2 regions of the Alkaliphilus crotonatoxidans genome follow, and region 1 is predicted to be linked to the other one. Evidence: riboswitches for the same ligand, from Rfam matches in the RefSeq annotation. Region 1 holds a riboswitch; the other holds the start of a gene.
The links. Region 1 has a riboswitch for thiamine pyrophosphate ahead of tnpA (IS200/IS605 family transposase). Riboswitches for the same ligand answer to the same signal wherever they lie in the genome.
Positions count from the first base shown of each region.

Region 2: linked by a shared signal. The riboswitch ahead of thiT (energy-coupled thiamine transporter ThiT) and the one ahead of tnpA (IS200/IS605 family transposase) in region 1 are both predicted to bind thiamine pyrophosphate.

Region 1 is NZ_BAAHXS010000005.1:46,869-52,910, reverse strand. Features, by position in the region: partial or broken gene ACYQ1I_RS11440 (IS256 family transposase) at 704-1,753, opposite strand; gene ACYQ1I_RS11435 (PadR family transcriptional regulator) at 2,125-2,457, opposite strand; gene ACYQ1I_RS11430 (RDD family protein) at 2,469-3,278, opposite strand; TPP riboswitch at 3,568-3,681, shown strand; gene tnpA (IS200/IS605 family transposase) at 3,867-4,343, shown strand; gene thiW (energy coupling factor transporter S component ThiW) at 4,501-4,992, shown strand; gene thiM (hydroxyethylthiazole kinase) at 5,017-5,832, shown strand; gene thiE (thiamine phosphate synthase) at 5,822-6,042, shown strand, end outside.
Region 2 is NZ_BAAHXS010000006.1:58,611-64,652, forward strand. Features, by position in the region: gene ACYQ1I_RS12340 (ABC transporter ATP-binding protein) at 1-495, opposite strand, end outside; gene ACYQ1I_RS12345 (ABC transporter ATP-binding protein) at 492-2,219, opposite strand; gene ACYQ1I_RS12350 (MarR family winged helix-turn-helix transcriptional regulator) at 2,257-2,688, opposite strand; gene thiT (energy-coupled thiamine transporter ThiT) at 2,950-3,585, opposite strand; TPP riboswitch at 3,654-3,748, opposite strand; gene gltB (glutamate synthase large subunit) at 4,100-6,042, shown strand, end outside.

The DNA of each region.
Region 1 (6,042 bases):
TATAAAAGTGATAGTAAAAATACTAAATGCAATTAAATTTGAATCCCATGCTAAGTATGCAAAGGATAATACATATGCTAAAAAGAACCAAGAATCTAAACTTTTTGTTTTGATAATATCAAATGGTTCAAAGATATAATCATTTTTCTTTGTAATATAGAGAAGTCGAGCGCAAACAAAAATTGCTAAGATAGTAGATATTAGTATGGGTAAATTATTTTTCAAAATAAAACCTCCTTTCACAGGTGAACATTAATTAAGCTTTAATACATGTTTTTACTAAAACATCACTTTTACCTTCATACTAATCATTAGTCTAACGATAACTATTTTTATTTTAACATTATTTTGATATACTGAATATAATTCAATGTAAATTTATCATCTTTCTATCGACAATTACTTATTTGTGGGTCTCCAATTCCATTCTATTCCTTCATGGTGAACAGGGTTCCAAATTAATCTCTAAAGTATAGCCCTAATATTGTTTTAAGCTTTTTAATTATATCTTTAAGGGAACTGGTTCCTACATACTAAAGGAAAGATTATATGGAAAGCGGACCTGTCAAGAAATTTGTGTAAAGTTATTGCCTAGTATCGTAGATGCTGGGTAATTCTGTCTTTAAATAATACCACTAGCTGATTTAGTACTTTTGCCCAATTCTGGACTGGTCGATCCCATGTTTTCTTAATATCGGTGACTCTAAGATAGACCAAACTTGAAGAGTGCTGTCTCACTGGGAAAGGCTCCTTTTCGATTGGTTACCTTCCTTAATTGGTTATGATAACTTTCTATGGTATTGGTTGTATAGATGATTTTTCTAATATGACTGGGATAGTTAAAGAGATTTTCTACCGATGCCCAGCTGTTTCTCTATACCGCTAACGCGGCAGCGTATTCTTTCCACTTAGTCTCAAAGTCTTGGAATAAGCTGTTAGCTTCATCTAAACTAACCGCTCGATAGACTCCTTTGATATCTTTAGCAAATTCAGCCCAGTGCTTACGGGGGATATATCTGGTGCTATTTCTCATGAGATGAACAATGCACCGTTGTTGGATTGCACTAGGATAGTTGGCTCCTATGGTTTCTTCTAGCCCTGGAAGTCCATCTAAAGAAATGAAGATTATGTCCTCTACACCACGGCTCTTGATTTCTTCTAGTATCTGTAGCCAGTGTCTACTGCTTTCATCTTCGGATAACCAAAATCCTAGAACATCTTTATGACCCTCTGGATCAATTCCTATCACGTTATAAAGGGCTTTCTGGCCTGTACCTGACTCTGTTTTTACTGGTGTGTACATGGCATCTACAAATACAAAGGGGTAGCACCTTTGTAGCGCTCTATTACGGAATTCTTTGATAAGGGGAATAATTTTGTCGGTAATCTTTGAAACTGTTTCATGGCTGATATCAAAGCCATAAATGTCTTGGATTGTGGCTTCAATATCTCTTTGAGATTGTCCTTTTGCGTACATAGCCAGGATTTTTTCTTCAATTCCTGCGACATCCTTCTGGCCTTTATTTGGAACATTAATCTGAGTATCTCCCAACTGACCGATCACGGTTTTGGTACTGTGACCATTACGGCGGTTACTGGTGGTCGCTTGATTGTTAGCATTTTTGGCGTAGCCAAGGTGATCATCCAGCTCTGCTTCGAGCATGGCCTCCAGGGTATCAGCAAACATGTCCTTAAGAGCCTCCTGAATGTCCAGGGCAGACTTGATCTCATAGTTTTGAAACAGATACTTCATTACTTCGTCAGAAGCGGGATTACGTTTTTTCTTAGCCATAGTGTAAGCCTCCATTTTGAATTAGGTAGATTATATCATAAATCTACTTTACACAAATAATCTTACACCCTCTGGAAAGCTTTGGTTATATAATGAAACTAAATCATTTCAGAGAAGTATATCCAACACAGTAGAACTAAATGAGATAACATTAAGATTTTATGTAAGAGCAAAAATATATGACGTATTAAAAGACAAGTTAGGTGGAAGGGACTCAGTATAATAACTTGACCCTTTATAGTTCTAGTGAAAATGGCAAGGCCAGCGTCTTGGAGGCGCTGGCCGGTAACAACCTCTTATAGAGCTAGAGCAGACCACCTATTTTACGGATGTTATAGGTGGTCATGATTCTGAACTTTAATTCCTAAAGAAGAAACACTGTTTACGATCCCTTCCCATTCCTTTAGCATTCGATTGAGATATTCTAAACCGGTTTTTGTAATGTGATAGTACTTTCTTGCAGGGCCATTCAAGGATTTTCTTTGGGTTATTTGGGTGTAACCCGTTGCGTTTAATCGACGAAGAATGGTATAGATTGACCCTTCGTAGACATCAGGGAAAAACTGTCGAATTGATTTCATAAGCTCGTATCCGTAAAGCTCCTCATCCTTCAGCTTATATAGAATACACATTTCCAGTACACCCTTTTTCATTTGCGTATCCATGATACAACCCCCTAAGCTTCCACCACAATGGTATCAGTCAGCATATCATGGAGCGCCTTATGTTCTTTGGTAAACAGAATCGTGAATAGTGAGATTAAGGGTACAACTGGAATGGAGTTTATGAGGAATTTACCTAAAAACTCACGGCTAAAAATAGAACCCCTTGTTATACTTGATGTATCTGAGCGGCACACCTTGATGTGCATAAGCTTCTTTCCAACAGTCTGGCCTTTGAAAATCAGGGCGGCCCCCAATGAATAGAACATATAGAATACAAGACCGAATATTGCAAAGGCAATTGATGTAGGGGTTGGCCTTCTACTAATTTGCTGAATGTTTTCTGCTCCATCTTCTGAAACCGATATTGTGTCATGGGGGTTTATATTAATAACTTCTTCCTGGGTGATTGTATATTCCTCAAAGCTGGCATATCCCAGATAGCTTAATGTTCCCACTAAGGGGGTTGGGTACAGAATTAAAATAACATAAGACAACATAGCACTTCCTAAAACAAATGTAATGACAAAGGCAGGAACTACGGCTATTATGGCATCAATAAAGTAAGCACATAACCTGCGCCCTGGATTAGAGATGTGTTTATCTAATGGCGTTACTTGCTTTTCCTCATGTAGTTCAAGAAGGGATTTTACTAAAAATGCAGGCGAGCCAAGCTCTACAGATATTTCATCATCGGTTTTTCCATCTTCTCTACCAGATACGAAAAAGCTTTCGTAATCAGTTAAAATATCCTTTATAGCATCAGGCGGAAGCTTCCCTTCAAGATTTTCTTTCAGCTCATTCAAGTATTCAAATTGTTTCATTAATCACTCCTCCTTACTACTTATTGAACAGTAGCCTTTTTCCTATTGTATCACGCTACTATTTAATAATCAATAGCCTATATCAATATGCAAAATTCAAATTGTTGTACTCCAAACCAAGCTTATTTAAAGATTTGACGAACTATATATCATTAAATTTCAATCTTTTACCTTATTATTCCACCTTAAATATCGTCGTTTTATTTAATTTCTATTTTATTGTCAACTCACCCCCAGTATGGTACCATGAAATTAAAGTATTTCATTTTTTTTAAAACTGAATAAGAATTGAAAGCACTGGGAGAGTTGGAAAGGCCAACTGAGAAAAAGACCCTGTAATGTCTTTGATCCCCATATACCTGATCTGGATCATGCCAGCGTAGGAAAGTGTATTTAAGAAGCATATTTTATCATGCGTCATTAAGCACAAATCTTGCAATGGGATTTGTGCTTATTTTTGTATATCGAAAACCCCCGGTTCTACCGGGGGTTCCAAAAAGCTTTAGCTATGAGCAGAAAAAATAACCTCCTTTTGTTAGAATAAAAAAGGTTCGCCAACCAATTTTAAAAACAAAAGGAGGATCCGAAGTGGATAAGAATAGTCTATCACATACTACCTGGAGTTGTAAATATCATGTAGTTTTTGCACCCAAATATAGAAGGCAGGCTATATATGGGAAGATCAAAACTGACATAGGAAAGATTCTAAGGAAGTTATGTGAGCAAAAAGGTGTAGAAATACTGGAGGCAACAGCCTGCGTGGATCATGTACATATGGTGATAGCAATACCACCCAAATATAGTGTTTCAAGTGTGATGGGGTATTTAAAAGGAAAAAGTTCACTAATGATATTTGATAGACATGCGAATTTGAAATACAAGTATGGAAATAGACATTTCTGGTGTAGAGGTTATTATGTGGACACGGTAGGACGCAATGAAAAAGCAATAAGAGAGTATGTGAAAAATCAAATACAAGAAGATATAGCTAATGATCAAATCAGCCTACAAGAATATATGGACCCGTTTACGGGAGAGCAAGTAAAGAAAGGCAAAAAGAAGTAAAGAGCTGCTTAAGCAGCAGCCCGTAAATGCAAGCAGTTGGCGAACCATTCAAAGAGCCTTAAGGCTCAAGCGAGTAACATGCCCTTCTAGGGCTGAGCAAACTACCCGCTGAGCGGGTAGTTTTGATTATTTAAAAATTCAAGTAAAGAGGTGAAGCATGAATCTAAAAAAATTGACTGCGGCGGCACTGTTAAGTGCCATGGGAACAGCCACTGCCCACCTGTTTTATATTCCAGTAGGGGCGGCCAGGTGTTTTCCCATACAGCATACCATTAACCTGCTGAGCGCCACCCTACTGGGGCCGGCCTATGGAACAGGGGTGGCCTTTACCATATCCTTGCTTCGGAATTTCATTGGTACAGGTTCGCTGCTGGCCTTTCCCGGCAGCATACTGGGGGTTTGGCTTGCTGCTGTATTTTATAAACGTAGAAAAAAACTCATCTGGGCCATGGCGGGGGAACTGGTGGGAACAGGTTTTTTGGGAGCCTTGGCGGCTTATCCCCTGGCCAACTATTTAATGGGGAACGAAGCAGCGCTATTTTTCTTTGTGGGGCCCTTTATGCTAAGCTCACTGGGAGGGGTAATCATTGGGTTTGTCCTCTTAAATCAGCTCAAGCGGTTGGGCCTGGAAAAGTACATGGAAGCATAAAAAATCATATTCAGGAGGTTAACTATGGAACTAAAGGAGCATTTAGGAGGACTTTTAAAAGCAGTAAGGGAAAAGAAGCCCCTGGTACATCACATTACCAATTATGTAACCGTAAACGACTGTGCCAACATTACCCTGGCTGTGGGGGCGGCGCCAGTCATGGCCGATGACCCGGGAGAGGTGGAGGAAATGGCAGCCCTGGCCCAGGCCCTGGTGTTGAACATTGGCACCCTGAATCAACGAACCGTTGAGTCGTCAGTTTTGGCCGGTAAAAGGGCCAATCGTGCTGGTATTCCAGTGGTACTTGACCCTGTAGGGGCTGGAGCCACCAAACTAAGAACTGAAACAGTAAGCCATATTATTGAAAATGTTCAGCTGGCGGTTGTCAAGGGGAACATGTCGGAAATTAAAAATATCTATGGTATGGAAGGTCAGACCCGGGGGGTCGATTCATTGGACGACCCCCGGGAAGGCGGAAAGGAAATTGCCCTTTCTCTTGCCAGGAAGTTGAAATGTGTTGTGGCCATTACCGGGGTAGTTGACATTGTTTCTGATGGCAGTCAGGTTTACTGCATTGAAAATGGCCACGAAATCCTATCGAAAATAACAGGAACGGGCTGTATGACGGCTTCTATCATTGGAGCCTGCTGTACTGTGGGGGAATCCAACCTGCATGGAACCCTGTTGGGGATTATGATGATGGGAATAGCAGGGGAAATTGCCTTTGATCAATTGGCCAGCCCAACCCATTTAGGAAGCTTTCGCCTTCGGCTGATTGATGCCTTTGCAAGCCTTTCAAAGGAAATACTGATAGAAAGGGGAAAAATCTATGAAGCCTAATGTAAGCTACCGGCTGTATCTTGTAACCGATCGAGGTTTTCAAAGGGAAAAAAGCCTTTTGGCTCAGGTGGAGGAAGCCATTTTAGGGGGGACTACCCTGGTTCAATTGAGGGAAAAGGAGGCCGGTTCCCTTGAATTTTATCAATTGGCCAGGTCTATTAAGGCCTTGACTTCCAAATACCATGTTCCCTTAATTATTAATGACCGGGT
Region 2 (6,042 bases), on a different contig from region 1:
CACATCATTGGTAACACGGCTCAATATTTCGCCATGGGTTCTTGAATCGAAAAACCCCAGGGGAAGCTTTGCCAGCTTATGATTGACATCATTACGCATATCATAGACTGTTTTTTGGGCGATACCCGCCATAATAAATTGTTGAATATAGCTGAACAAGGCACTGACAAGATATAGGCCCATTAAAATCTTTAGAATTCCGCCAATATATTGAAAGTCTACGACGGCACTGGAGGAATCTTGCAATCTTGCCATTGAACCTTCAAAGAGCTTTGTAGTGGCCAAGCCCAATACCTTAGGGCTAATAATACTGAAGGCAGTGCTTAGAATGGCCATGATCAATACCAAAAGCAATTGAAGCCTTCGGGGCTTTAAATATGCCAACAACCTTTTTAGTGTTCCCTTGAAGTCCTTTGCCTTTTCTACAGGAGCGCCGATCGCTCCCATGGGGCCCCTTGAGGCGCCATTCAATTTAGCTTTTTTTCTTATTTTCATGCCAATTCCTCCTCGGTCAGCTGGGACGAAACAATTTCACGATAAATACCACAGGTATCAAGCAATGTCTTATGGGTACCCATACCAGCAATTTTTCCCTCGTCCAGCACAATAATTCTGTCAGCATCCATAACCGTACTAACCCTTTGGGCCACAATTAAAACTGTGGCATCCCTGGTTTCTTTTTTCAGGGCAGATCTTAGTTTTGCATCGGTTTTAAAGTCAAGGGCAGAAAAACTATCATCAAAGATATAAACCTCCGGCCTTCGAACCAAGGCCCTGGCAATGGAAAGACGCTGTTTTTGCCCCCCTGAAACATTGGTGCCTCCCTGGGAGATGGGAGAGTCATAGCCTTCCTTCATATTTTGAATGAAGTCCGATGCCTGGGCCACCCGAGCAGCTGCTTCAACAGCACCATGGCTGGCGTCTTCCTTGCCGAAGCGGATATTTTCTGCAATCGAGCCGCTGAACAGGACAGCTTTCTGGGGAACAAATCCAATTTTATTACGAAGTTCCTTCTGGGTCATATCTCGAATATCAATGCCGTTCACCAATATACTTCCCTGGCTGACATCATAAAAACGGGGAATCAAATTGATGAGGGTGGATTTACCTGATCCTGTTCCACCAATAATGGCGGTTACTTCCCCAGGGCCTGCACAAAAGCTAATATTTTGAAGGGCAGGCTGTTCAGCGCCGGGATAGGTGAAGCTAACGTCTCTAAATTCTACAAAGCCCCTTTGATTGCTGTGTGTAGCTGGCTTTTCTGGATCCATGATTTCTTTTTTCGTTTCCAATACCTCATTAATCCGTTGAATAGAAGCCGAAGCCCTGGGGATGAGAACAAACATCATGGAAACCATAATAAGTGAGTACATCATCAGCATCACATATTGAATAAAGGCCATCAGGTCTCCTACCAGGAGCTGGCCCTGATTGATAAGATTGCTGCCCAGCCACATAATGGCAATGGTGGTAAAGTTCATGATAATCATGATGGAGGGCATTAGGGCGGCCATAATTTTATTGACTCGAATAGCGGTGTCCGTTAGATCTGTATTGGCTTCGTTAAAGCGCCTTTTTTCGTAATCCACCTGATTAAAGGCTCTAATAACACGAATACCGGTCAAGTTTTCCCGAAGCACTAAATTTAACTTGTCCAGCTTCACCTGCATCGACTTAAACAACGGTACCCCCTTGGCTGCCACCAACCCTATGACTGCCGCCAGCAGGGGAATGACCACCACAATCACAACAGAAAGGGATTGGTTTTTAGAGACGGCCATGATCATTCCGCCGACGGCCATCAAGGGGGCACTGACCATTAGACGAAGCATAACCATCAGAACCTGTTGAATCTGAGTGACATCATTGGTTGTTCTTGTAATCAGGGTAGCTGTCCCGATTTTGTCAAATTCCTGTAGGGAGAAGTCCTCTACCTTAGTGAAAATCATGTTTCTAAGGTCCCTGCCGAAGCCCGTTGCAATTTTTGAAGACAGGTAACTGGCCAGGATAGCACAGAGAACACCACCGGCAGCCACCAATAGCATAATTGTTCCAATCCGCAGAATATATCCTGTATTGCCGGTAACAATGCCGACATCTACGATATCAGCCAACAGAGTTGGTAGAAACAGCTCGGAAATGGATTGCAGCAGTATGAGGCCTAAAACTGCTGCAATCCATGATCCATAAGGCCTTAAATATTTTAATAATTTTTTCATGATATCCTCTCCTGTCAGTATAAAAGTTAGCCTTATACTATTTCTGTAATAAAGCCTTTAGGGATTCAAGGCCCTCTACAATCTGTTTGAGGTTCTTTTCATCAGTTTGTAGAAATTTATCACTAAATTTTTTTTCCAATTTTTCATGGAAGGTAGCCTGAAATTTTTCCTCTGATTCTTTAACAATAGAAACCTGTACCACACGGCGATCATCCTGGCCTCTTGTACGTAGTACATAATTGTTTTTTTCCAATCTGTCTACAATGCCGGAAATGGTGCTGTTGGATAGGCCCAATGCCCGGCTTAATTCACTGATCTTCATGGGCCCATTTTTACTTAAGTTGGCCAATACCATCACCTGAGGAGCCGTTAAACCGCCTTTATTGAAGGTATGCTTCATGCTATCCTTAATCAAATAATCAATATCCCTCAATAAATAGAATATTTTTCTTCCCGTATCGTTAATCACGCTTTGGCCTCCTGACAATATTATGATGTAAACTATATTATTTTAATGCAAGCTGAACAACGGTTCACAGGGATTTAAACCCAACGGGCAGAAAAAAATCTGTTGATTCAATTTATTTTGCATTAAAATATTTTTGAATACGAAACATAATTGTAGTATACCCCTGCTAGGTCCCTCCATACAACCCTTTAAATCTTAAATTTATATAAAAAAACCAGCATCCAGGATTGATTCCAGATGCTGGTCTGCCTTGGGCATAAATTATGCCTTTACTTCAGCCTGCCCTTTTAATTGCCTGAAAACAGTATTAAATTGAGGAATTAGAGTAATTACAAGACAAAGTAAGGTATCGGCCCCCATAACGGTACCGTTATAGATCAAGGAATATAGAAAGACATTCATCCCCTCGGGGGCGTAATCTGCGAAAAAAATGGCTCCAGATAAAAAGCTCATGACAAACCTTCCAAATCCTCCAATTAAGCAGGCAATGCTCAAGTTTTTACGGTAAAGCCCTGCCAGGCCCATGGCACCAAAGGCCAGGGGATAATCGAGAAATAATTGGGCCCAATGAATGACATAGGGGTCTTGAATCAATTGTAGAAAGCCATAGGCAAAGCCGGCGATAATACCGGGAATAGGCCCGAATATCACTGCAAAAATAAACATGGGCAGCATACTGGCGGGAGTAATACTGCCTCCCTGGGGAAAGCGATAGAGTCTAATATAGGATAATACAAAGGAAAGGGCAATACAAAGGCTGCCGTAAACAATAATTCTTGTATTGAAGGTAGTATTTTTACGGTTTTTTCCAAGATAAATAAGAAGGCCTGCGCTGCCCATAAGGGCCAGCAGGATTGCCCAGGTTACCGGTTTTAATTCTAATAGCTTTGCAAACATGTAAAAAATTCATCCTTTCTTCCATCGCTTGGATGCAAAAAACGTGAAAGGAAATCCTTTCACGTTAAATAGACGTTGAAATGCTTCCCTACGCAGGTATTAACCTACAGGTTCGAAGGGTTGGACAAGCTCCTCTCAGCCAATGGCACCCCTAGCGATATTTTTATTTTAATTATAACATATTCTCAATAAAATACAAATGATTTATAAAAAGCTATTTATTTCATTACAGCCCTATGGTTTAACCTAAATAACATCTTAGTCCTCCTATTTATCCCATAGGCCTACGTAAAATAGCTAGAAAATGAAAACGATAACATTTTCAAAAAATATAGAAAATTAAGAAAAATGCAATTTTATCTATTGAATAATTCTATAAAAATGATATAATACTGAATACATTAATTTAATAGTCGAAATATTCTAGAAAATATTTTGTGGACAGACGTAAATGACTAAATCATTGCAGGGCAATGCTCTGCTGAACTAAAAATTGACAAGGGGGACGAATGTTATGGGGACTTATGGTTTACCTCCCGCCCAGGGGCTTTATGACCCTGAAAGGGAGCATGATGCATGTGGCATTGGCTTTATCGCCCATGTGAAGGGAATAAAATCCCATGGGAATGTGAGGGATGCCCTCACCATACTTGAAAATCTGAACCATCGAGGAGGTCAGGGCAGCGAAGAAGATACGGGGGATGGTGCTGGAATTCTGCTGCAAATTCCAGATGTTTTCTTTAAACGGGTTTGCGGAAAAGAGCTTTCTCTGCCGGAAGCAGGACAGTATGGTGTGGGAATGGTTTTTATGCCACCCCATCAGGAGACGGCAGAAAAATGCAAATCGATATTAGAGTCTGTTGTCTGTGAGGAGGGGCTGGGCTTGATCGGCTGGCGAAAGGTACCGATAGAGGCGAAATACCTGGGAAAGACAGCAAGAGAGTCAATGCCCTGGATAATGCAGTTTTTTGTTCGAAAATCGGAAGACTTAAAGGTCAACATTGATTTTGAAAGGAAATTGTATATCGTCAGAAGGCTGGCAGAAAAAAGAATTGAGTATATAGCTCCAGAGGCCCATCAATATTTTTATATTTGCAGCTTGTCCTCCCAAACCATCGTTTATAAGGGAATGCTTACGGCCACTCAGTTAAGGAGCTTTTATCCAGACTTATCTGAAAAGGACCTGACCAGTGCCATTGTTTTGGTCCATTCCCGCTTCAGCACCAATACCTTTCCTACCTGGAGCCGGGCCCATCCTAACCGTTATTTAATCCATAACGGGGAAATCAATACCCTAAGGGGAAATATCAATTGGATGAAGGCAAGGGAATCAAGCCTGATGTCAACGGTTTTTGGAGAGAGTCTTCAAAAGGTGCTACCGGTTATTAACACCGAAGGGAGCGACTCGGCCATGCTGGATAATTGCCTGGAGCTGTTATATTTATCTGGCCGTTCCCTGGCCCAAGGGATCATGATGACCATACCTGAACCCTGGGGCACCCTGACGGGAGAGATGGATTCTGATAAAAGGGCCTTTTATGAATACCACAGTTGTTTAATGGAGCCCTGGGACGGCCCCGCTGCCATTGCCTTTACCGATGGCGCCAGGGTTGGTGCGGTACTGGATAGAAATGGCCTAAGGCCGGCTCGATATTATGTTACGAAGGAGGGGCGGGTGATTTTGTCATCCGAGGTGGGAGCTTTAGAGCTTCCCAGCCACACCATTGTAGAAAAGGGACGTCTTTCACCGGGGAAAATGCTTCTGGTAGATACCATAGCAGGAGAAATTGTTCATGATGAAAAAATCAAGCAGCAGGTTGCCGCCACCGCTCCCTATGGGGAATGGATAAGGAATAATTTGATTCCATTGAAAAGCTTAGCAACTGTTGATATAAAGCGACAAGAGCCTCTGGGGCTATTGGAGCGGCAGAAGGTATTCGGCTATACTACAGAGGATTTGAGGATGAACCTGTTGCCCATGGCCAGGGATGGAGAAGAGCCCATCGGCTCAATGGGGATGGATACACCCCTGGCGGTGCTTTCGGAAAGGCCCCAAAGTCTGTTTAACTATTTTAAGCAGCTTTTTGCCCAGGTAACGAACCCTCCCATTGATGCCCTTCGGGAAAAAATTATTACCTCCACCGTCACCAGCCTGGGAACAGAGGGAAATCTATTGGAAGCTGGGCCGGAGGGCTGTAGAAGAATTCAGCTGGAAAGCCCCTGCTTGTCTAATGAAGATTTAGAAAAGCTGAGGAATATAAAGGAGAGGGGCTTCAGTGCCATTACCCTTTCCATGCTCTACCCGGTTGCCGAAGGGGCGTCGGGCCTTGAGGGTTCCCTGAAAAGGTTGTTTAGCCAGGCCGAAGGAGCCATTGACGAGGGCCAGAATCTGATTATTTTATCAGATCGGGGAGTTAGCCAATCAATGGCTCCTATTCCATCCCTGCTAGCCCTTTC